DNA from 4 places in the Xenorhabdus bharatensis genome. Region 3 is predicted to be linked to each of the others. Evidence: predicted binding sites of a transcription regulator. Region 3 holds the regulator's gene; each other region holds the start of a gene.
What was found. Region 3 encodes LexA, which represses DNA repair genes until DNA is damaged. Its sites were predicted from a motif close to TNCTGTATGTACATACAGNA; they were not measured.
Positions count from the first base shown of each region.

Region 1: a site for LexA is predicted at 1,487-1,506, ahead of AAC855_RS14485 (DNA translocase FtsK 4TM domain-containing protein). Genes of this name have one in related genera too.
Region 2: a site for LexA is predicted at 4,034-4,053, ahead of dinB (DNA polymerase IV). Genes of this name have one in related genera too.
Region 4: a site for LexA is predicted at 2,619-2,638, ahead of uvrA (excinuclease ABC subunit UvrA). Genes of this name have one in related genera too.

Region 1 is NZ_JBBMXG010000015.1:6,918-13,259, forward strand. Features, by position in the region: gene AAC855_RS14485 (DNA translocase FtsK 4TM domain-containing protein) at 1-1,423, opposite strand, end outside; gene lrp (leucine-responsive transcriptional regulator Lrp) at 1,563-2,057, opposite strand; gene trxB (thioredoxin-disulfide reductase) at 2,710-3,669, shown strand; gene cydD (heme ABC transporter permease/ATP-binding protein CydD) at 3,846-5,615, shown strand; gene cydC (heme ABC transporter ATP-binding protein/permease CydC) at 5,618-6,342, shown strand, end outside.
Region 2 is NZ_JBBMXG010000020.1:55,337-61,678, forward strand. Features, by position in the region: gene betI (transcriptional regulator BetI) at 1-134, opposite strand, end outside; gene AAC855_RS17130 (choline transporter) at 344-2,386, shown strand; gene AAC855_RS17135 (MFS transporter) at 2,433-3,677, opposite strand; gene dinB (DNA polymerase IV) at 4,075-5,130, shown strand; gene pepD (beta-Ala-His dipeptidase) at 5,299-6,342, opposite strand, start outside.
Region 3 is NZ_JBBMXG010000033.1:5,058-11,399, forward strand. Features, by position in the region: gene AAC855_RS20115 (quinone oxidoreductase) at 1-786, shown strand, start outside; gene dusA (tRNA dihydrouridine(20/20a) synthase DusA) at 808-1,845, opposite strand; gene AAC855_RS20125 (DUF2628 domain-containing protein) at 2,897-3,310, shown strand; gene zur (zinc uptake transcriptional repressor Zur) at 3,395-3,859, shown strand; gene lexA (transcriptional repressor LexA) at 3,999-4,616, opposite strand; gene AAC855_RS20140 (diacylglycerol kinase) at 4,735-5,106, opposite strand; gene plsB (glycerol-3-phosphate 1-O-acyltransferase PlsB) at 5,244-6,342, shown strand, end outside.
Region 4 is NZ_JBBMXG010000009.1:184,115-190,456, forward strand. Features, by position in the region: gene AAC855_RS10765 (ABC-F family ATP-binding cassette domain-containing protein) at 1-20, opposite strand, end outside; gene AAC855_RS10770 (DSD1 family PLP-dependent enzyme) at 446-1,588, shown strand; gene ssb1 (single-stranded DNA-binding protein SSB1) at 1,729-2,250, opposite strand; gene uvrA (excinuclease ABC subunit UvrA) at 2,703-5,534, shown strand; gene AAC855_RS10785 (DUF5993 family protein) at 5,782-5,940, shown strand; gene AAC855_RS10790 (disulfide bond formation protein B) at 5,953-6,342, shown strand, end outside.

The DNA.
Region 1 (6,342 bases), on a different contig from region 3:
CTTGTTGTTGCGCATCCATTTTCTGTTCTTCAGCTTCAGCATTAAGTTCTTCCTGTCTCTCTTTTTCTTTTCGCTGCAAATGTTCAGCCAAACGATAAGAAGGGACTTTAACGCCATATAATTCACGACGAGTCGGTATCCGTACTGGGTTCGGCCTCGGCATCTCAGGACCAATACCTTGTTTTACCTGAGGGTTCCTTACTGGCACAGCAGGAGTTGTTACCGGATTCTGCAACTCATCACGATTATCAGGTGATGGCGACACAGCCAGACTATCCTGCACTGTATCCTGCGCTGCTATACCCACTGTAACTGAATGCATATCGGCTGGCGGTAAATCTGGCTCCGGCACAGTATGCAGTGTATTACTGAATTCTGCCGTTAGATGCCTTGTTTGCTCGTCGCCCGGCAGTTCAAATGTATAGTGCGTAGGTTCCGCTTCCTGAACATTCTCAACCTGCTCTGGCTCTGATATAGCCTGAGCTGTTTCCGGAACGATAGAGACCTGAGGCTCAAATGGAGCACTTTCAGATGTAACACTTCCAGATGAAATACTGACAGGAGTGAGACTTTCTTCTGATTTTTCGCTTTCTGGCTGTCTTGAGTCAATATTCGCTAATTCTGCTACCGTTGGTGTTGCCAACAAAACGTCGTCTTCATCGACTGTACCTGAATCCTGCATAATATCAGCGGTAGCAGGCTTATTCCCATTATGGATGGGTTCTTTTTCAGTATCAGAGGAAGCGGATACTACTTCATTTTCCAATGCCTGCCCTTCCCGCTCTTCATCATATTCAGATTCAGGACGGCTACGATTGAGTACAAAGCTAATTGAATCAAGGATACAAGCGCCAATTTTTTCTGCAATGGTAAGCCAGGACCAGCCAGTAAATAGCGTAAACCCGATAACCCAGATACCAAGCAGCGCCAGAGTCGTACCCAAAATATTGAGCCACGGCAAAATGGCACTACTGAATAAACTGCCAATTACACCACCTGACGCGAAATCTTTGAAGTCATCAATATTAAGTTCTGCTAAACCACATGAAGTCAGGATAAGTGCCAAGGCACCAATAATACGTAATGCGAGCGTGAAAAAATCTACATACTCTTGCCTATCTTTCTGACGGAAAGCATTCCAACACCCTAAAAAGATTAATGGCGGGACTGCATAGGCAAGAATACCGAATGCGGAAAATAGTATGTCTGATAACCACGCACCAACACTGCCACCTAAATTATGGACGGGCTCATGCCAGGCAGTTTGGGACCAGCTGGGATCGGAGGGGTGAAAACTGACAAGTGCTACCATTAAGTAGACGGCACATATAGCAATTACCAACAGAATGGCTTCCAGAAGCCTGCGGCCACTGCTGACTCTTTTTAATTTAACACGTTTGTCTTCTGTATATTCCTGGTTCAAGAAAGGCTCTCCAGGTTTTCCTGTGGATTAAACGGAACAACGCTGAGGGCAGCTCAGCGTTGAAACTGTATGCATAAACAGGAGTGTACCTAACTTTTTCCTGTTTTGCATCTATACACTGTACATTGTAGACAAAAGCTTAACGAGTCTTAATTACCAGACGGTTACTCTGTTTCACTTCTTCCATAACGACATAAGTACGAGTATCGTTAACACCCGGAAGGCGTAGCAGGGTTTCACCCAGTAATTTACGGTACGCAGACATATCCGGTACACGTGTTTTCAGTAAGTAGTCAAAATCTCCAGAAACTAAATGACACTCTTGAATTTCTTCAAGTTTTTGTACGGCAGTATTGAACTGCTCAAAAACATCTGCTGCTCCGCGATTCAGGGTGATTTCAACGAATACCAGCAATGATGCATCCAGGTAGTGAGGATTTAACAACGCCGTATAACCAGAAATAAAACCCTGACGCTCTAAACGACGTACACGCTCCAGACAAGGAGTTGGTGATAAGCCTACTCGTTTGGATAATTCCACATTGGAAATACGGCCGTCTTTCTGCAATTCATTAAGGATATTACGGTCTATGCGATCAAGATCTTTTCCTGGACGCTTCTTATTATCTATCATCTTATTGCTCTCTCTTTATATTCCTACACCCATAACATTTTCCCTATCTCTTTTAAGCAATTGAGCTGGAAAAGATGTCTTCAAAGGCTAAAGCTCAATCTGTAACCAAGGTTTGGGGCCTGCACGTAATCTTCCAGAACACAATTTCCCAGAACTCGATTAACCAAAATACGACTTACTAGAACACCGTCTTCCAGAATGTAATTTCCCAAAACACGATTTTCCCAAAACATTGGGTCTCCCAGAAAGCAGCTTATCGGCAATTTTTAATATTCTATGAGAAAATCATCCCCTCAGAATTGTCTATTCTATAGAAACAATTGATTAGCGAGGTAGATAATTATCTCTTACACAGATGTTTTCGCAAATGCATAGCCGATTGTCAAAGTAAATGAACAAAAATCAGAACAACATACCAAACAAATTTTCGGTAAATCGCCTTAGCCGCTCGTTTCATGACTAAAACGCATAAATGATGTTCAATTCAAAATGTTAAGCACTTACTCCTTACATTCCCATTACATCATAGTTACTATCTATCGGTAAAATCGTTAATAACATGAATATTTTATCTGATAATCGCTTTTTTTAACTTATCATTTCTCCTACAATCCCTAAATCCACGATATGTGATAATGGAAATGAGGTATTCATGAGTACAGCCAAACACAGTAAGCTCATCATTCTTGGCTCAGGTCCTGCTGGTTATACTGCTGCTGTTTATGCAGCCCGTGCTAATCTAAGTCCCGTACTCATTACAGGGGTTGAGAAAGGCGGCCAATTAACCACCACGACTGAAGTTGAAAACTGGCCCGGTGACCCTGAAGGGCTGACAGGCCCTGGCTTGATGGAGCGTATGTTCCAGCACGCTGAAAAATTTCAGACAGAAATTGTTTCTGACCACATTCAGAAAGTTGATTTCTCAAAAAGACCATTCCATCTGTATGGTGATGATCAGGAATATAGCTGTGATGCTCTGATCATCGCAACTGGTGCTTCGGCTCGCTATTTAGGCTTACCTTCCGAGGAAGAATTCAAGGGACGTGGTGTTTCTGCCTGTGCAACCTGTGATGGTTTCTTCTACCGTAAACAAAAAGTTGCAGTTGTCGGTGGCGGCAATACCGCCGTTGAAGAAGCATTATATCTGGCGAATATTGCATCTGAAGTTCACCTGATACACCGTCGTGATACTTTCCGCTCAGAGAAGATCCTGATTGATCGTTTGATGGATAAAGTTAAAAACGGCAATATTATTCTGCATACAGACCGCACTCTGGACGAAGTTTTGGGTGATGAGATGGGTGTGACAGGTGTTCGTATCCGCGATACTAAGAGCGATAACACCGAAGAGCTGGATGTTGCCGGTGTTTTCATTGCTATCGGTCACAGCCCGAATACCGGTATTTTTGCAGGTCAACTTGAACTGGAAAACGGCTATATCAAAGTCCAGTCCGGGCTGCATGGAAATGCCACTCAGACTTCCGTTCCGGGTATTTTTGCCGCTGGTGATGTCATGGATCATGTTTATCGTCAGGCGATTACGTCTGCCGGTACTGGCTGTATGGCAGCTTTGGATGCTGAACGTTTTCTGGACGGGCTGGCAACCAAATAAAAATATCTTCCCTTAAAAGCGCTATTCCAATAGCGCTTTTTAACAGGGCGCATTTTTTGTAAATAGCATTTTGTAGATAACACATTTTGTAGATAGGCATAGTGCGCGGAAGCTGGCAATGTGGTTACCAGCTTGTTTTGATACTCTGTATCATCTGTTAATCTGAAATTTTTCTTATGGACAAAACAAGACAATCTGAACTGGTTCGATGGCTGAAACAACAAAGTACTCCAGCCCGTCGATGGCTTCGCCTATCCATGCTACTAGGCCTGATCAGCGGCCTACTGATTATCTCTCAGGCCTGGCTGCTCGCTTCCATTCTTCAGGCACTTATCATGGACCATGCTCCCCGTGAACATCTTATCAACCAGTTTGCGATGTTACTGGCTTCTTTTACCCTACGAGCGATTGTCAGTGCTATTCGGGAGCGTGTCGGCTTTATTTGTGGCAAGGTTGTACGTCAGCAAATCCGTAGTATGGTTTTGGATAAATTGACTCAATTAGGGCCTGTCTGGGTAAAAGGTAAACCCGCTGGCAGTTGGGCAACGATTATTCTGGAACAGATCGAAGATATGCAGGATTTTTATTCCCGCTATTTACCTCAAATGACCCTCGCTGCCACTATTCCAGTGCTTATTCTGATTACAGTATTTCCAATCAATTGGGCTGCCGGTGTTATTTTATTGGTAACAGCACCTTTGATTCCGCTTTTTATGGCGTTAGTTGGGTTAGGTGCAGCGGATGCAAATCGGCGTAATTTTGTTGCGCTCAGCCGATTAAGCGGTAATTTTCTCGATCGCTTGCGTGGTCTCGAAACATTACGCTTATTCCATCGGGGAAAAGCCGAAGTTAAGCAAATTACCGAATCAACCGAAGATTTCCGGCAGCGAACGATGGAAGTGTTACGCATGGCATTTTTATCTTCTGCAGTACTGGAGTTTTTTGCTGCTGTTTCTATTGCCGTTGTGGCTGTCTATTTTGGTTTTTCTTATCTGGGAGAATTGCATTTTGGCAGTTACGGCCTTGGTGTCACACTGTTTGCCGGTTTTTTGGCACTTATCCTTGCTCCGGAGTTTTTTCAGCCGCTGCGTGATCTGGGTACTTTCTACCATGCTAAAGCCCAGGCTGTCGGTGCGGCGGAATCACTTTTCACACTATTAACCAGCGATGAGGAACATGCCTCATACGGCGGTAAAAAAATTCTGTCAGATAAAAATGCTGTCAGTATTGAAGCGAATGAGCTGGAAATTTTGTCGCATGATGGTCATCGTCTTGCCGGCCCTTTAAATTTTACGATTGATCAACACCAACGTATTGCATTAGTGGGTAAAAGCGGCGCGGGAAAAAGTTCTCTGATAAATGTCTTACTCGGTTTTCTTCCTTATCGCGGTTCACTGAAAATCAATGGAAGTGAGCTCAATGAACTTGATCTCGACAAATGGCGTGAACAATTAAGCTGGGTTGGGCAAAACCCTCACCTGCCAGAACAAACCATACTTGATAATATTCGTCTTGGGCAGTTTGATGCGACACAGGAAAAAATTCAGGATGTCATGCAGCGAGCCTATGTGACGGAGTTTGTTTCTGCACTACCCGATGGCATAAATACCGTTATTGGTGATAATGCAGCACGGTTATCTGTTGGGCAGGCACAGCGTATTGCTGTAGCCAGGGCTTTATTGCATCCCTGCCAGCTTCTGCTGCTGGACGAACCCGCTGCCAGTCTTGATGCTCACAGTGAGCAACGGGTAATGACAGCGTTGAATCAGGCATCCAGTCAGCAAACTACGCTGTTGGTTACACACTTACTGGAAGAAACGCCGGAATACGATCAAATCTGGGTGATGGAAAATGGATTCATTATTGAAAAAGGCAACTATGAAAGCCTGAGCCAATCTCAGGGCGCATTTTCCCGTCTGTTGTCTCATCGCAGTATGGAGCTTTAATCATGCGTATATTACTTCCATTTCTCGCACTATACCGCCGCCACTGGTTTCTCATCAGTTTAGGGATGGTTCTGGCAACATTAACTCTGTTAGCCAGTATTGGCTTACTTACACTGTCTGGCTGGTTTCTGGCTGGTACGGCTGTGGCGGGCTTTGCCGGAAAATATACCTTTAACTACATGCTGCCTGCCGCGGGTGTCCGGGGAGCCGCAATTTTCCGCACTGCCGGGCGTTATGGAGAACGGTTGGTTAGCCATGATGCTACATTTCGGGTATTAGCCCATCTGAGGGTATTTACCTTTCAGAAGATCCTGCCACTTTCGCCGGGTGGGATTGCCCGTTTTCGTCAGGGAGAGTTATTAAACAGAATTGTGGCTGATGTAGAAACATTAGATCACCTCTATCTTCGTGTCCTGTCTCCACTGCTTGCTGCACTCGCTGTAATTGTAGTTCTGACATTAGGTCTAGGCTTTCTTGACCGGACTCTCGCCTATACCCTCGGCGGTATTATGCTGGGATTATTACTTATATTACCTTTTGTGTTTTATCACGCAGGTAAACCTTATGGCAGGAATATCACAGCATTACGTGGGCAGTACCGTACTTTACTCACCAGCACATTGCAGGGTCAGGCAGAATTAACCGTGTTCGGTGCTCTTAAACGTTTCCGCCAGACAATGTCCGAAGTTGAATCCCAATGGCTAAAAAGCCAGCAACAGCAAGCCAA
Region 2 (6,342 bases), on a different contig from region 3:
ATACCGTTAGAAACACCCGCTTTTTTGGCTATTTGCGCAATACTTGCTTCCTGCATTCCAACTTCATTGATGACAGCTAATGTAGCATCAATAAGTTGCTGTTTTCTTATTGACTGTATTCCAACTTTGGGCATGACTTTACGCTCAGCAATCAATGATTCGATGGCTATTAAACTTTTTTTTGATTGAATGTTCAATCAAAATTAAATATGTTTTATTACAATATTTTTACAAAAATTAGTTGGGGTTATAGAAGATGTTTTAATTTTTTCCCTGTTATTCAAAATATTATGAATATTGCTCTTTTTTATTTTTTCCTTTTAACTTACTTCAGGAACTGCCTATGAATACCGGAGACAGTCCAAAAAATACTCAGAAGGATTCACTAAACTCTGTCGTTTTTTTTACCTCAGCCGCATTAATTATTCTCTTTTCGCTTTTCACGCTCTTCTTTACGGATGCAACAAGCATCTGGATAAAAAATACCCTGAACTGGGTGTCGAAAACATTTGGTTGGTATTATCTGCTGGCAGCCACGCTTTACATCGTCTTTGTCATTTTTGTGGCTGCTTCTCGCTTTGGCGCTATCAAGCTGGGGCCGGAACAATCCAAACCTGAATTCAGTCTGCTCAGTTGGGCGGCAATGTTGTTTGCGGCTGGCATAGGCATTGATTTGATGTTTTTCTCCGTGGCTGAGCCGATTACTCAGTATATGCGCCCGCCAACGGGCGAAGGGGAAACAATTGAAGCAGCTCGTCAGGCGATGGTGTGGACACTGTTTCACTATGGCCTGACGGGCTGGTCTATGTATGCTTTGATGGGGATTGCGCTGGGCTATTTCAGTTATCGTTACAATCTGCCATTAACGATTCGCTCGGCGCTTTACCCTATTTTCGGGAATCGTATCAAAGGGCCGATTGGTCATACCGTGGATATTGCCGCAGTGATAGGGACGATTTTCGGCATCGCGACAACACTTGGGATCGGGGTCGTACAGTTAAACTACGGGCTAAAAGTACTGTTTGGGTTGCCGCAGGGGTTGGGGGTTCAGGGGGGGCTGATATTGCTGTCGGTTATCGTGGCAACAGTGTCTGTCACCTCTGGTGTGAACAAAGGTATTCGGTTTCTGTCTGAGTTGAATGTATTGTTAGCGTTAGGATTAGTGCTGTTTATTCTGTTTGTGGGAGATACAGAGTTTCTGCTTAATGGGCTGGTACAGAATGTGGGTGATTATATCAGCCGTTTTATGGGCATGACTCTCAATAGTTTTGCATTTGAACGCCCGACGGAATGGATGAATAGTTGGACGTTGTTCTTTTGGGCGTGGTGGGTTGCTTGGTCACCATTTGTCGGATTATTTCTTGCCCGTATTTCCCGAGGCCGAACAATCCGACAGTTTGTGATGGGCACACTGATTATTCCATTTGTGTTTACCCTGATTTGGCTGTCTGTTTTTGGTAATAGTGCGTTATACGAAATTCTTCACGGTAACCACGAATTAGCGGAAACGGTGTTAGTTCATCCTGAGCGGGGGTTTTATAACTTGCTGGCACTTTATCCGGCTTTCACATTGAGTGCTTCTGTTGCCACAATTACAGGGCTGCTGTTTTATGTGACATCGGCAGATTCTGGCTCATTGGTTTTAGGTAATTTTACGTCTAATCTCAGTGATATTAATAACGATGCGCCGAATTGGCTGCGGATATTCTGGTCTGTGGCGATTGGTGTACTGACGCTGGGTATTTTGATGACTGACGGCATCTCAGCGTTACAGAATATGACGGTAATTATGGGGTTACCTTTTAGTTTTGTGATCTTTTTTATCATGGCAGGATTGTATAAATCGTTGCGGGTTGAGGATTTTCGTAAAGCCAGCGCATTACAGAATACATCTCCGACATTGGTGCATGATAATGGTTCGCTGAACTGGAAACAGCGCCTGAGCCGTATGATGCATTTTCCGGGCACGAAAAGTACTCAGCGTATGCTGGATATGGTGTGTCGCCCTGCGATGCAGGAAGTTGCAAAAGAGCTGGAGTTACGTGGTGCAAAAGTGCAGTTTACTATGTTGCCGTCAGAAGAAGATAAACGGCTTACTCCAATTGAGTTGATTGTCGATCTGGGAGATGAACAGAATTTTATCTATCAGATTTGGCCTCAGCGTTATTCTGTTCCCGGGTTTACTTACCGTGCAAGATTAGGCAAATCTTATTATTTCCGGTTGGAAACTTTCCTGATAGAAGGAACTCAGGGCAATGATTTGATGGGGTATACAAAAGAGCAGATTATCAGTGATATTCTCGACCATTATGAGAAGCATCTGAATTTTATCCACCTGAATCGTGAATCTCCGGGGCAGACGTTAATTTTTCCTAACGGGGTATAAATAATCAGAGGTGGCCTGCAAGATTATTGCAGGCCAATTTAATGATTTATTTTTTAGTATAAAATGCCTCAGGATAGATTTTTTCGTAGTATCCATTTAATTGGCTTTCTGACATTTTTGATATCTCAATATATTTCGGTGAAGAGAGAATTAATAAGGAGATTAATGCCATGAAGAAAGAAAAGCCGAGTAATAATACTTTAATATCATAACTCTCAATAATATAAGTGGCTGTCAGCATACCCAGAGGAATGGATGCCATACAAATAGCCGTAAATTTAGACTCCATTGAGTTACGATAGTTTTCTGGCGTCGCAAGGCAACGAATGGAGGTTGTGTTTATATTGTAAATCACTAAGCCTATTCCGCAGAACAACATGTAACAGCATAATTCAATAAAAGAATCGGCATGAGATATTCCGGCAATACAGAGCGCCATAGTGAATGCAGCAATAAAAGCAGTATGGGCCTTACAGAAAATTTTATTTACCTGATTGATGATAAAAAGACTGCCTAACATCATGCCAACCCCAAAGGTTGCCTCAGCAATGCCAACATGCAACGCACTGAGTTTAAATTGATTCAAAATGATGATGGGCAGGATGTACATGATCAATGGAGTAATAGCAAAATTAAAAAATGCCGCAACGAGTGAGAGTCTTATCTCAGTTGAGTTTCGGGTAATAATTCTAAGACTTTTTTGCCCGCGATGGCTGGCTTTCTCTGGTGTTTTTTCTGAATTTGTTTTGATAAAGTAAAAGCCAATCAGTGGCAGTAATGACATTACGGCGATAAAAATCAAGGAGCCATCAATATTAAAATAATGAATAATTAATCCGGAAATTGCCGGGCCAAGCATTGTGTTAATAGAGTTTACCAGACCCCGATATTTAAATGCTTTGTCTAGTTTTCTGTTATCCATTATTTCAGGAATAATACTTATTCCTATCGGTTGAATGATAGCCGTGGCAACTGATGTTGCAATATATATCAGACCTAATGATAAATAAAAATCATTGTTTAATAGGTTAGAGATAACAAAAAGAATAAAAGAAGGGATAGTACAGTACAGCACAACACTTCTTTTATTTATTTTGTCACCTATTTCTCCAAATTTAATTAAAAATAAAATCTGAAATAACCAACAAAAAAAGATAAACCAGCCGAGTTTCAATTCTAGTTTTAGTATTTCAATCATCCACCAGGAGAATAGCATACCAAATGCTCTTGTTGACGAAGTAAACAGAATATCAGATATTTGATACAAATAAAAAGAACGATTATTGCTCATCAGAGACCTTACTTTGGAGTCAAATTTAACAGGATTTGAGAATGTTAGGGTGATATTTGTGCAAGAGGTTTTTCATTTTGTGTGATTTGTAATAGTTTATTGTTTGCTGTTAGTTTTTGTTAAATCTGTCTGCCATGAATTGCACAAAATTGCAGTTTACTTTTTATATCAATAAAAACAAATAATAAATTTTGATTGTTTCGTTATTTTAAATGTTACTCGATCCATTAATAAATTATCGTGAGGTGATAATTTTTATCTTAATAAAGATGATATTTTGTTCAGATAGTGAGAGACGGTAGTAAAATGAGGGTCATGCAGTAACAGATTAAAAAAAGTAGCATATTATGAACTTATTCTGTATATTTATACAGTATTTTTGTCGTGGAGAGTTCAGATGCGCAAAATTATTCATATCGATATGGACTGCTTTTTTGCTGCCATTGAAATGCGGGATAATCCGTCACTCCGCGATATCCCGATAGCTGTTGGCGGTAGCGCTGACAGGCGGGGAGTCATCAGTACTGCAAATTATCCTGCCCGCCGTTTTGGTGTACACAGTGCTATGTCTACCTCAATGGCAATGAAGTTGTGCCCACAATTGAAAGTCATTTCAGGGCGTATGGCCTACTATAAAGAAGTGTCTCAACATATCCGCCAGATTTTTGCCCGCTATACCGAGTTGGTCGAACCCTTGTCTTTGGATGAAGCCTATCTGGATGTGACAAATTGCCAGCATTGTCAGGGTTCAGCAACATTAATTGCCAAGGAAATTCGACAGGTGATTTTTGATGAATTGCAGCTAACGGCTTCAGCGGGAATTGCTCCCGTTAAATTTCTGGCAAAAATTGCTTCTGATATCAATAAACCCAACGGTCAGTATTTGATTTCACCTACACAGGTTGACGATTTTGTTCAATCTCTGCCATTGCGTAAAATCCCCGGAGTAGGGAAAGTCACCGCCGCGCGCTTGTCTGATATGGGGTTAGAACGTTGTTCCGATGTACAAAACTATGACAAGTTAGCGTTAATAAAAAAATTGGGTAAATTTGGCCTTGAGCTTTGGCAGCGTTGTCATGGTATTGATGAGCGCCTGATAAAACCTGACCGTTTACGTAAGTCTGTTGGGGTAGAAAAAACGCTGTCGCAGGATATTCATGACTGGCGTGATTGTGTTGAGTTGATTGAACAGCTTTACCCTGAACTGGAGAAAAGGTTGGGAAAGGTCAAGCCAGATCTCCGCATTGCCCGCCAGGGTATTAAATTAAAATTTGATGATTTTCAGCTAACGACACAGGAACATACACATCCGTTACTGGATAAACAGGATCTGCTGAAGGTTGCTCAACAGGCTTGGGAAACACGTCGGGAAGGCCGTGGGGTCCGGTTAGTTGGCTTGCATGTGACATTACAAAGCCCACAACTGGAACGACAGTTATTGCTTGAGTTGTAATGCGATTTTTTAGTGAATTTTTATCACAGTATGTTTTATAAAATATGCTTTGCGGATGAAGTTAAAGAAAAGGTATTACTGGAAGTTATCGTGGAAAAGATGCTGCTAAATAGCGTATGGAATATGAAGAATAAATATTCCCCTGCCTGTAGACAGGGGAGAACTGCATTATTCTTTCACAGGGATCGCTTTCAGGATAGCTGTCAGTAATTGCCAGTATTGGCCAACACTCTTAATGTGAACCCTTTCATCAGGTGAGTGGGCACCACGGATAGTTGGGCCAATGGAAACCATATCCATATCAGGGTAGGGTTTTTTAAATAACCCACATTCCAGACCAGCATGGATCACCATGATATTTGGTGTGCTGTCGAATAACTGATGATAAGTTTCACGTACTAAATGCATCACAGGAGAATCAGCATCCGGCTGCCAGCCCGGGTAGTCACCACTCGCTGCTGCTTTTGCGCCGGAAAGTTTAGCCAGAGAATTGAGCATTCCGACAACGTATGCCTTACCACTTTCAATCAGTGAACGGATAAGACAGATAACCTCAACGTGGTCTTCTTCCATATTGACAACACCCACATTCAGGGAGGTTTCTACAACACCTTTTGCAACATCACTCATGCGAATAACACCGTTAGGCATGGTATTCAGCATAGCGATAAAGCGGGATTGGCAATCCGCCGTTAATGCCAGTGATGAGGTTTTGACGTCCTCTAACAAAAGAGTCAGGTTAGTTTCAGCGACTGCATATTCGTTTTTCAGTATTTCCAGATAATTATCTTTTATCTGATGGAGTTTTGGCAGTTGAGCTGTTGGTACGGCGATGATTGTGGAGCCTTCACGAGGGATTGCATTACGCAGAGTACCACCCTGTAAATGGATCAATTTCAGCTCCAGTTCATCACTGTATTCAGCAAGGAAACGAGCCAGTAATTTATTGGCGTTACCTAATCCCAGATGGATATCACCACCGGAATGACCACCTTTTAATCCTTTAATGGTCAGTTGCAGTGTTTGATAGTCTGCTGGCAGGGATTCGCGGGAAAGTGGCAGTGTTGAAATATAATCTACCCCACCGGCACACCCCATATAGATCTCGCCTTCTTCTTCTGAATCGGTATTGATCAGAATATCAGCCTGCAACCAGCCGGATTGAAGACCAAATGCGCCATCCATACCCGCTTCTTCTGTCATTGTCAGTAA
Region 3 (6,342 bases):
GGGATTGTCACAAAAGTTGGGTCGAATGTGTCATACATCAAAATCGGAGATCGCGTAGCGTATGCTCAATCCGGTCTGGGTGCATATAGTGAAGTACATAATGTTCCTGCCAGCAAGTTAACCATTCTTCCTGATACTATTTCATTTGAACAAGCGGCAGCTTCCCTTTTGAAAGGACTGACCGTTTATTACCTTTTCTATCAAACAAATAAGGTTCTTGAAGGTGAAACTTTTCTGTTTCATGCAGCAGCCGGTGGGGTGGGGTTGATTGCCTGCCAATGGGCAAAAGCATTAGGTGCAAAATTGATTGGCACCGTTGGTTCAGATGAAAAAGCTCACCTTGCTCAAAACGCAGGCGCGTGGCAGACCATCAATTATAATCGTGAAAATATTGTGGAACGCGTTTTGGAACTTACCAACGGACAAAAAGTTAATGTCGTTTATGATTCCGTTGGGCAGGCTACGTGGCTGGATTCACTTGATTCTCTGGCACCAAGAGGGTTAATGGTCAGTTTCGGAAACGCTTCGGGTGCAGTAACAGGTGTAAATATCGGGCTTCTCAACCAGAAAGGTTCGCTATTCCTTACCCGCCCTTCTATTAACGGCTATATCACTACACGGGAAGAGTTAGCAGAAGCCAGCAAAACACTGTTTGACTTCATTGCCAGTGGCAAAATCAAGGTCGATGTGCCAGAAAACCAGAAGTTTCCACTGAGTGAGGCAGTGAGGGCACACCAAATACTTGAAAGCCGCGCAACTCACGGTTCTAGCTTATTAATCCCGTAATGTCTAAAACACCTGAGCGGATCACATCCGCTCTGTTACCATTTCCAGTGCTTTTTCAACGACCATAATATCCGAACCGGGTTTATGTGCATTTTCGCTCAGATGACGACGCCATTGGCGAGCACCGGGAATACCCTGAAAAATGCCCAGAATGTGGCGGGTAATGTGACCTAAATAAGTGCCGTTTGACAATTCCTGTTCGATATAAGGATAAAGAGCTTTAACCGCATCTACCGTATTCGTTACCTGAGCGTTTTGGTCGAATAATTCACGATCCACATGCGCCAGAATCGATGGATTCTGATAGGCTTCCCGTCCGACCATCACACCATCCACATGTTGCAAATGTTGTTTTGCCTCTTCCAACGTCTTAATTCCACCATTAATGGAAAGCGTCAGTTGTGGGAAGTCCTTTTTCAGTTGATAGACTCGTGGATAATCCAGTGGTGGAATTTCGCGGTTTTCTTTAGGACTCAAACCAGACAACCACGCCTTGCGTGCATGGATGACAAAATTATCACAGGCACTGTTTTGCACAACAGTATCAATAAAATCACACAGAAATTTGTAACTATCCTGTTCATCAATACCGATACGAGTTTTTACTGTGACTGGGATATCAACCACATCCTGCATTGCTTTGACGCAATCAGCCACCAATGTAGCATCCCCCATCAGACAGGCTCCAAAACGACCATTCTGTACACGATCAGACGGACAACCAACATTCAAATTGATTTCATCATAACCACGCTCCTGCGCGATCTTAGCACACTGCGCCAGTGCCTGAGGCTCACTACCGCCCAATTGTAGTGCCAATGGATGTTCTTGCTCGTTATAAGCCAGATAATTTCCTTTACCGTGAATAATCGCACCTGTAGTAACCATTTCAGTGTAAAGTAGAGCTTCTTTACTTAGCAGGCGATGGAAATATCGACAATGACGATCCGTCCAATCGAGCATCGGCGCAACGGAGAAGCGGGAGGGTTTGAATTTTCCGCTTTCATTTGGTATTTCAGTGAGTTTACTGGGGTTTTTAGTTTGTTTACTTTCGTGCATTTCAGGTTGTTTTGAGCTATTTAGGAATTAACTATACAGCGCCCCACTACTAATATCGGGGGCCGGATAGAAGGGTATCAAGAATGACCTACTATAGCATATAGGTTTTCACCTATCCATTTTGGGTTGGATTCATTCCATAATTAATCATGCCTAAGAGTATTCAAATCCACAGATCTTTAATGTTTATCTTAATGAATGATTAATAATTTAAATATGTGTTCAAATTACTACAGATATTTACATTACTATAACAACATAAGTAATGTGAAATTATTTCTTTTTCTCTATTTCCTCAATATAACCTCAGGAATTCCACCTGTCGCATAAGTAATACTGCGAATGAATTCAAAATAATTAATTTCTGTTTGGGTTATAGTAAATTGACTATATTATATATATATGGAGTAACGACGATACTTCCACTAAAGATGATTACTGCTGATGTGATCTTGGTTACCAAACAAACTCTTCTACTCGAAGCAAATCCATCTAATATTTGGGATAACAGAATAATCATCAAAAGAATTGATATATACTCAATTTTTTCCCTCAGCATAATAATCCGTCAAATTAACCATATTAATACATTATTTATCAAAAAGTTAGACCAATTATTGCAAATAACTCTCAGTGCATCTGTAAAGTAAATGCACAATAGTTCTTTTATGAAAAGGGTAAGAGAGCAGTATCTATTCCGTGTTATTTTAATTTAGTCGTTTGTATTGCGCATTTAGGAATAATGTTTCATTTACATAATTATAAAACAGAATAATTTCACATCACCAGTAAAAATAACAAAAAAAATCATTAAATGGTGATTAACACTAAAATAATGTATATTAAATCAGTATTGATAATGATTAATCTAGTGTTTTAAAATATGTATATTTGATTTTAAGAGAGGATATTTCTTTACCTTGAGAGAATAACTGAGGTAAATATATTTCTAAATGAATCTCAAAAGTAACGGATATCTGAGATTATCTTTAATCTTAAGATAATCACTAAAATATATTATTGTGTAAGAAAAATAAAATTAAGGCATAAAATGAACATTTCTAAATACTCTAAGAATTGGCAAGAGCGATTTGAATTTTTTGAAAAAAATGGGGCACCTTCTTCTAAAGAATATCAAGCTGCTTTTAAAAATTCACCTTACCTAACACGTGTCAAGATAAATATGAACTTCTTCGCATTTTTCTTTGGCATTATCTACTTTATTGTGCTTGGAATGTGGAAAAAAGGACTAACCATACTTGGGATTAGTGTTGCTTTATTTTTTGCTTTTTTTATGATTAGCGCGATAGTCCCTCTATCCCTTGAAATTGCAAATTTTATCCGTATTTTTCTGGGAGCTATGAGTGCTGCATTATATGGTGTAACAGCTAATTATTCTTATTACCTAAAAGAAAAAGAAGGTGATGTTAGCTGGAATCCATTCAAAGGCCTTAAAATGATCTAAGAATACATCAAGTGAACACCTCTCTTAGCCACAAAAAACATGGTAATATTAAACCATTAGCATCGTGTAGGTGTGAGAGGTGTAATGAAAGCTATCAATCAAAAAAAATTACTGACGCAGGCTGAGGCAATCTGTCTGTCACGAGGGGTTCGTTTAACACCTCAACGCCTTGAGATTCTGCGCTTGATTTCAGCCCAACCAGGTGCAATCAGTGCCTACGATTTGCTGGATCTGCTACGTGAAGTTGAGCCACAGGCTAAGCCGCCAACTGTTTATCGAGGGTTGGAGTTTTTACTGGAACAGGGTTTTGTTCACAAAATAGAATCTACAAATAGTTATGTGATGTGTCATCACTTTGAAGAACCGTGCCATACATCAGCAATGTTTCTTTGTGATAATTGTGGCTCTGTTACCGAACAGGATGCTGAAGATATCGAATCAGCGGTACAAAATTTAGCACAGCATGCAGGGTTTCATTTGCGGCACAGTGTCATAGAAATCCACGGATTATGTTCTTCTTGCCATGAAACTAATTCGTGTATGGAATGAGTTTAAAATTACCTTATCAGGCGGTCATTACTGATAATGAATTCATTAATTTCTACGTCCCCGCATAAGCATGTGCTTCGCGGGAACTACGAAAAATGACCGCCCAGAATGGGTAATGTATAATTATCCGCTTTTACAATCAGAACCAGTCCCCGTTACGAATTACGCCAACTGCCAACCCTTCAATGGTAAAATTCTGTTCGCGTAAATCCACAACGATAGGCTTAAATTCAGGATTTTCAGCAATCAGTTCTATCTTGTTTCCTGTTTGTTTGAAACGTTTTACTGTGACTTCATCTTCAATCCGTGCCACGATGACCTGCCCGTTATGAACATCCTGTGTTTTATGCACAGCGAGTAAATCACCATCCATAATACCGATATCCTTCATGGACATACCACGGACACGCAATAGAAAATCAGCATTCGGTTTAAATAATTCCGGATCCACTTTGTAATGGCTTTCAATGTGTTCCTGAGCCAATAGTGGTTCACCAGCAGCAACACGACCGATGAGTGGTAGCCCAGCCCCTTCATCTTCCTCTTCAAGCAGCAAACGGATACCTCTGGAAGCACCAGCGATAATTTCTATCACCCCTTTACGCGCAAGTGCTTTTAAATGCTCTTCTGCTGCGTTAGGTGAACGAAAACCAAGACGCGCGGCAATTTCAGCACGTGTTGGTGGCATACCCGTCTGCGAAATATGGTCACGCACCAAGTTATAAACTTCTTGCTGCCTGGCTGTTAATGCTTTCATTTCGCCCCCTGTTTGTTTATACAGTCTGACTGTGAGTATATACAGCTAAAATTGAATTGGGAACCAGTCAGAATGTAAAAGCCGCTAAATAACGATTTTTGACGAAAAACACACCACATTAACGGGTGAAATATGACCAAACAATGATCACCCAAATAAATAGTGCTAAAATCATGGCTAAAAATACCGCAGCTGAGCCCATATCCTTTGCCCGCCCCGATAGTTCGTGATATTCACTGCCAATACGGTCCACAACCGCCTCAATCGCACTATTCAGCATTTCAACAATAAGCACTAACATGACTGAACTAATGAGAAAAAGTCTCTCAAACATGCCGAAATCAAAAGAGAATGCCAAAATAGTTGCTAAAATAGTTAAAACTGCCTCCTGCCGGAATGCAGCCTCATTTTTCCACGCAGCTTTAATACCTTTTACTGAGTACCCAGCCGCTTTAATTATGCGGGTTAAACCTGTTGATTGGTTAGCCATAAAAATTTTCTTCAAGAATCATAATAGTTTTAAGATCATATAACTTTTAGCCCCTATTATTATCTTATTTACACAGATCTCAAAATCTGTTTCTGGTATGCTTGCCGCGCATTGCTAACAAGAGGCTTAAAGCAGTTATGTCAGCTTGGCGTAAAATATATTACAACTTATTGAAGTTGCCGATAAAACTTTTAGTTAAAAGTAAACTTATTCCAACGGTCCCTGTTACAGAGCTGAGTCTTGATACGACTCGGCCTATTCTGTATGTGTTACCGTATCATTCAAAGGCCGATTTATTGACTCTGCGTCAACAGTGTCTTGCTCAGGATTTACCGGATCCTCTGACGCCTTTGGATATTGATGATACACAGCTTCCAAGCTATGTATTCATTGATGATGGCCCGCGTGTATTCAGTTACTATGCGCCTAAACATGAATCTGTGAAGATTTTCCATTCTTATCTGGATTTACATCGTAGTAATCCTGATTTAGATATTCAGATGGTGCCGGTTTCTGTCATGTTCGGGCGCTCACCCGGGCGTGAGGGTCAGGAAACCAATACAGCTCCTCAGCTACGCCTGCTTAATGGGATCCAGAAGTTTTTTGCAATCCTGTGGCTTGGGCGAGATAGTTTTGTCCGGTTTTCAGCACCAGTGTCATTACGCAGTATTGCTGATGAACATGGCACAGATACAATTATTGCCAATAAACTTGCCCGTGTTGCACGGATACACTATTCCCGCCAACGCTTGGCCGCCGTAGGGCCTCGTTTACCTGCGCGGCAAGATCTGTTCAGAAAGTTACTGGAATCTAAAGCGATTGAAAAAGCGATTGCTGACGAATCTCGCAGCAAGAAAATTTCGCCAGAAAAAGCGAAACAGAATGCCATCAATATGCTGGAAGAAATTGCCGCTGATTTCTCCTATGAAACAGTTCGCATAACAGACCGAGTACTGAGCTGGACGTGGAACCGTCTCTATCAGGGTATTAATGTCCATAATGGCGAACGTATCCGCCAATTGGCTCAGGATGGTCATGAACTTGTTTATGTTCCATGCCATCGTAGCCATATGGATTACCTGTTGTTGTCTTATGTGCTTTATCATCAGGGTCTGGTTCCACCACATATCGCAGCGGGCATTAACCTGAATTTCTGGCCGGCTGGCCCGATATTCCGCCGTCTTGGTGCGTTTTTTATCCGCCGCACGTTTAAAGGCAATAAACTTTATTCAACTA
Region 4 (6,342 bases), on a different contig from region 3:
GCAAATAAATAAGTACTCATAGATAAACTCAAGAATTTTGGGTGTAAAACACCGTTGTCAGGTGCTGACAATAATTCTTCGAGCTTGAGTGAAAATAACCCGAACTATCAATTTACTGCTTTAGAGCAGTAATCAAAATTTTTCGCTCAAACTGAGATTATCGCAGCGTATGCCACAAACTCTTGAGCAAGCCTCTGTCGCCAAATAAGCGAGCGTTAAAGAAACGCTGCACAAACATCAGAAACCTCCTTTTCTTATCAGGGAAAGTAATGATACCTTCTGGTTATTCGGTGAACAAAGAATATAAAGACTCTTCCGGTAAAAGCAAATAAATCAGACTTGAAGTATAAAAAATGCGTTCAGGCTCGCATATGTTTTCTAAACTCAATGCATTAATCATTGAGAAAACCCAGAAAGATCACTTTAGTAATAAAGGAGGCATGTTATGTCAAATTCAGACTGGTTAAGCTTGTTAGAAACCCCCTTCCTGCTAATTGATGAATCACGTTTTATCCGCAATATTGACCGGCTCTATAACCGTATTGAGCATCTTGGCGGTCAAATACGCCCCCACCTGAAAACCCTGCGCTCTCCCGAAACCGCAAAATATCTACTGAAAGACTCGTCATCCCCTGCTACCGTTTCCACACTGGCAGAAGCAGAAGGTTTTGTGAAAGCGGGTTATACCAATATCTTATACGCTGTAGGTATTGCTCCCCATAAACTGGCACGTGTAGCAAACCTTCTTAATCAAGGGGTCAATATTCACATTCTGCTTGATACGCCAGAGCAAGCCTTAGCAGTAGCTGAATATGCAAAAACCAATAATGTGATTTTTTCGGTATTTATTGAAATTGACTGTGACAATCATCGTGGCGGGATTCAGCCGGATAGTGATGAACTCATTAAATTGGCAAAAATGGTTGACGGCAATGGTGCCACTCTGACGGGCCTGCTGACTCATGCAGGAGAATCCTATTCATGCCGAACAGGAGAACAACTCAAGATTGCAGCTAAGGCTGAATGCGATGCCGTTAGGCAAGCCGCCAAACGTATCAGAGAAGCGGGTATTGCCTGCCCGATTTTGAGTGTAGGCTCTACACCAACCACACATTATATCGAAGATTTGACTGGTATTACTGAAGTACGGGCTGGGGTTTTTTCTACCTTTGATCTGGTCATGAAAAACGTGGGAGTCTGTACGTTAGATGATATTGCTATGTCTGTTGTGACAACTGTTATCGGTCGTAATAAAGAAAAAGGCTGGATTCTGATCGATGCCGGATGGATGGCAATGTCCAGAGATCGCGGTACTGCTGAAGGCCCGATAGATTATGGTTATGGGCAGGTTTGCAATCTGGATGGGCACCCTTACCCTGATTTATATGTCTCAATGACGAATCAGGAACATGGGATCATTGTGTTACCTGCCGAATCAAGTATGAAAACAGAAGATTTTCCTGTAGGTACAAGGTTACGGATCCTGCCTAACCATGCCTGTGCAACCGCCTCCATGCACTTACAATATCAGGTTCTGAAGCAAGGTTCGTCTGAACAGGAAACATGGCATCGTATTACTGGCTGGTAATATTAATACGATATGAACTTGAAGAAAGCTATAATCCCAGCCAATCCAAAAATAAATATATTTTCTGAATTACGATAAAAAAACCCCGTAAAAACGGGGTATTAAATACTCTTCTTTATAAAAACGCTCTATGGTATCCCTTAGAACGGAATATCATCATCAAAATCCATTGGTGGCTCATTGCTCTGCGGAGCCGGAGATTGTGCCGGACGAGAGGATTGCGCACCACCGCCACTGAACTGCTGAGATGCCTGTGGCTGTTGTGGCTGGCCCCAGCCGCCTTGTGCCGGAGCATCCTGTGATGCGCCACCACGGCCGCCTAACATCTGCATTGTGCCGCCGATCGGGTTGACCACGACTTCAGTGGTGTAACGATCCTGACCACTTTGATCCTGCCATTTGCGGGTCTGCAAAGCACCTTCGATGTAAACCTGAGAACCTTTACGCAGATATTCACCGGCTACTTCTGCCAGTTTGCCGAACATGACCACACGGTGCCATTCGGTCTTCTCTCTCATCTCACCGGTTTGCTTATCACGCCAGCTCTCGGACGTGGCCAGAGTAATGTTGGCAACTGCACCGCCGTTCGGCATATAGCGAACTTCCGGATCCTGCCCCAAATTACCCACTAAAATAACTTTGTTTACGCCTCTGCTGGCCATTCGGAATACTCCTGATGAAATGATTTTTTGCTAAAAACGGACTTCTGTAATTATAAGCAACGTAGTTTATCATGCGAGGCTTAACTTTAAATAAAAACCGCTTATCTTAATTCTTTGCGAAGCGCATCGTACTTTATTCCCCTTATCTTTCAAGCAACTTCTTGAATTAGATTGGTTACGCTCACTTACTCCAGCCACATTCAGTACCCATTTTGCTTCTCTTGCTATCGTTTATCAGCCTGAAATTCATGGGATATATACCCTAGAGAATTTTTTTAAGCCATTGCCTTGCTCACTTTTAAAAGGTCTATGCAGCAATCGAAATTGCTTGATATACACTTTAATGGTTACGCATAAATCCTGTTAAATACTGTATATCCATTCAGCAAGGTTTGTGCAATAATACCGCGTTTATTAGTTGAGCACGATCAATATAATCTGGGTAATGGTAAATGGATAACATCGAAGTTCGGGGCGCCCGCACCCATAATCTCAAGAATATCAATCTGGTAATTCCCCGTGACAAGCTGATAGTCATCACGGGGTTATCTGGCTCCGGTAAGTCTTCTCTGGCTTTCGATACACTGTACGCAGAAGGCCAGCGTCGCTATGTAGAGTCTCTCTCTGCATATGCCCGCCAGTTTTTATCACTGATGGAAAAACCGGATGTCGACCACATTGAAGGCCTGTCTCCTGCCATTTCCATTGAACAGAAATCAACTTCTCATAACCCGCGTTCAACTGTCGGCACAATTACTGAAATTCACGATTATCTTCGCCTGCTGTTTGCTCGTGTCGGTGAGCCTCGCTGCCCTGAACATGATATTCCACTGGCTGCACAAACAATCAGCCAGATGGTAGATAATGTGCTGACGCTACCGGAAGGGCAACGCCTGATGTTACTCGCTCCTGTGGTTAAAGAACGTAAAGGGGAACATACCAAACTGTTGGATAATCTTGCCGCACAAGGTTATATCCGTGCCCGTATTGATGGTGAAGTGTGTGACCTTTCCGATCCTCCCAAACTGGAATTACAGAAAAAACACACGATTGAAGTTGTCATAGACCGTTTCAAAGTACGCCCTGATCTGGCTCAACGTCTGGCGGAGTCTTTCGAGACAGCACTAGAGCTTTCTGGCGGTACGGCTGTTGTTGCCAATATGGATGATGATAAGGCGGAAGAGCTGATTTTCTCCGCTAATTTCGCCTGCCCAATGTGTGGCTATAGCATGAGCGAACTGGAGCCACGCCTGTTTTCTTTCAACAACCCTGCCGGTGCCTGTTCGACTTGTGATGGTTTAGGTGTCCAGCAATTCTTCGATCCTGAACGTGTTGTGCAGAATGGCGGTATTTCCCTCGCCGGCGGCGCAATCCGTGGATGGGATCGTCGTAATTTTTATTACTTTCAGATGTTGAAATCTCTGGCAGACCATTACAAATTTGATATAGAAACGCCGTTTGATGAATTAAGTGCTTCCATTAAAAAGGCCGTTTTATATGGCTCAGGCAAAGAAACCATCGAGTTCAGATATACCAATGATCGTGGCGATATCACTGTCCGCAAACACCCGTTTGAAGGTGTTCTGCACAATATGGAGCGCCGCTATAAAGAGACCGAATCTTCTGCTGTACGGGAAGAACTCGCCAAATATATCAGTAATCGCTCCTGTATTTCGTGTGAAGGCACTCGGCTACGCAAAGAAGCGCGTTTTGTCTTTATTGAGAATACGACCTTGCCACAGATCTCTGATTTCAGCATCGGTCATGCGATGACGTTTTTCCAGAACATAAAATTAAGTGGCCAGCGCGCAAAGATTGCCGAGAAAGTACTGAAAGAGATCGGTGATCGCCTGAAATTTTTGGTCAATGTTGGTCTGAATTATCTGACTCTTTCCCGCTCAGCTGAAACTCTTTCCGGTGGCGAAGCTCAGCGTATCCGTCTGGCAAGCCAGATTGGTGCGGGTCTGGTTGGTGTGATGTATGTGCTGGATGAGCCTTCGATTGGTCTCCACCAGCGTGATAACGAGCGCTTACTGGAGACGTTGCTGCATCTGCGCAATCTGGGGAATACCGTTATTGTCGTTGAGCATGATGAAGATGCCATCCGTGCCGCCGATCATATTATTGATATCGGGCCGGGAGCAGGTGTACATGGTGGCGAAGTTGTTGCTGAAGGCTCTATCGAGAACATTATGGCAAGTAAGGCTTCACTCACAGGAAAATTCCTGAGTGGTGAGCGTAAGATTGCCATCCCGGAACAGCGTATCGCCGCTGACCCTGACAAAATGCTGAAATTGATTGGTGCAAAAGGCAATAATCTGAAAAAAGTGACATTAAACCTGCCTGTTGGCTTGTTTACATGTGTCACTGGGGTTTCAGGTTCAGGTAAATCGACATTGATCAACGATACGCTATTCCCAATCGCACAGCGTCAGTTAAACGGTGCAACTAATATCAATCCAGCTCCTTATGTGGATATTCAGGGTCTGGAACATTTTGACAAAGTTATTGATATTGACCAAAGCCCTATCGGCAGAACCCCCCGTTCAAATCCCGCCACTTATACCGGGGTGTTTACCCCAGTAAGAGAATTGTTTGCCGGTGTGCCTGAATCCCGTACTCGTGGTTATACGCCGGGGCGTTTTAGTTTCAATGTCAAAGGTGGGCGCTGTGAGGCCTGTCAGGGTGATGGTGTCATTAAAGTTGAAATGCATTTCCTGCCTGATATTTATGTACCTTGTGATCAGTGTAAAGGGAAGCGCTATAACCGTGAAACACTGGAGATTAAGTACAAGGGCAAGAATATCAATGAAGTTCTGAATATGACTATCGAAGAAGCACGCGAGTTTTTCGATGCAGTCCCGGCCCTTGCCCGTAAGCTACAAACACTGATAGATGTCGGTCTCTCCTATATTCGGCTTGGGCAATCTGCCACAACCCTGTCAGGCGGTGAAGCCCAACGGGTTAAATTAGCCCGCGAATTATCCAAACGGGGTACAGGCCAGACACTCTATATTCTTGATGAACCAACAACCGGGTTACATTTTGCCGATATTCAACAGTTACTGGCTGTCCTGCATCAATTGCGGGATCAGGGAAATACTATTGTTGTTATCGAACATAATCTGGATGTGATTAAAACTTCGGACTGGATTGTCGACCTTGGCCCGGAAGGCGGCAGTGGTGGTGGTGAAATATTAGTCGCAGGAACTCCAGAAGAAGTCGCGAAGTGTAAAAACTCCCATACTGCACGTTTCCTGAAAGGAATACTTAATACAAATTAATGTTATACTCAGGATAACAATCAATAAAAACCTCTCCTCTGTGGGAGGTTTTTTTTAAGTTAATATTTTCTAATATCTTAGATACCTTCATCTATGTATTTAGAATAATAATAAACTTAATTATATCAGTGAACTATTCTTACATTTACCTCATCATTGCATTTAACAGATATGAGTAATCATATTAGATGTGCAATTATTCCATAATGATATAACATATTCTATGAACTTATAATGGAGATTAAATATGTATATGTTTTTACCATTTTTGATTGCGCTAGTTATTATTATCACTGTCGTAGCTGGCAAGAAAAAACTCACTTATGCACTTTGGTTTGCCTTATTAATCATCACGGTATTTTGGTTTAAATATCATGCTACTGATGCACTGAATCTTTCTTTTTAACCGGAGGCCGTAATGAGTAATTCTATGTCCGCATCTCGCAACCTCAACCCAGCCATTACCTTGAATATTCTTGGTTTGTTTGGTATCTCTGTCATCTTAATTGTCGCTTTTTATTATCAGCTGGCACGTTTTGAACTTCCTTGCCCATTATGTCTGTTACAACGCGCAGGCATCATTATGATCGGCTTTGGCTTTCTATTTAATATTTATTTCGGTGTCAAAAACGCTCACTACAGCTTCTCTTTAATAGGCTGTATCGTCACTGGCTTTGTTGCCATGCGTCAGGTTTCTTTGCATATCCTGCCGGGAGATACAGGGTATGGTTCCACTTTCCTGGGGTTACACTTCTATACTTGGGCAGCGGTGATGTCCATTATTACTATTATCGCTATTGCTATCATT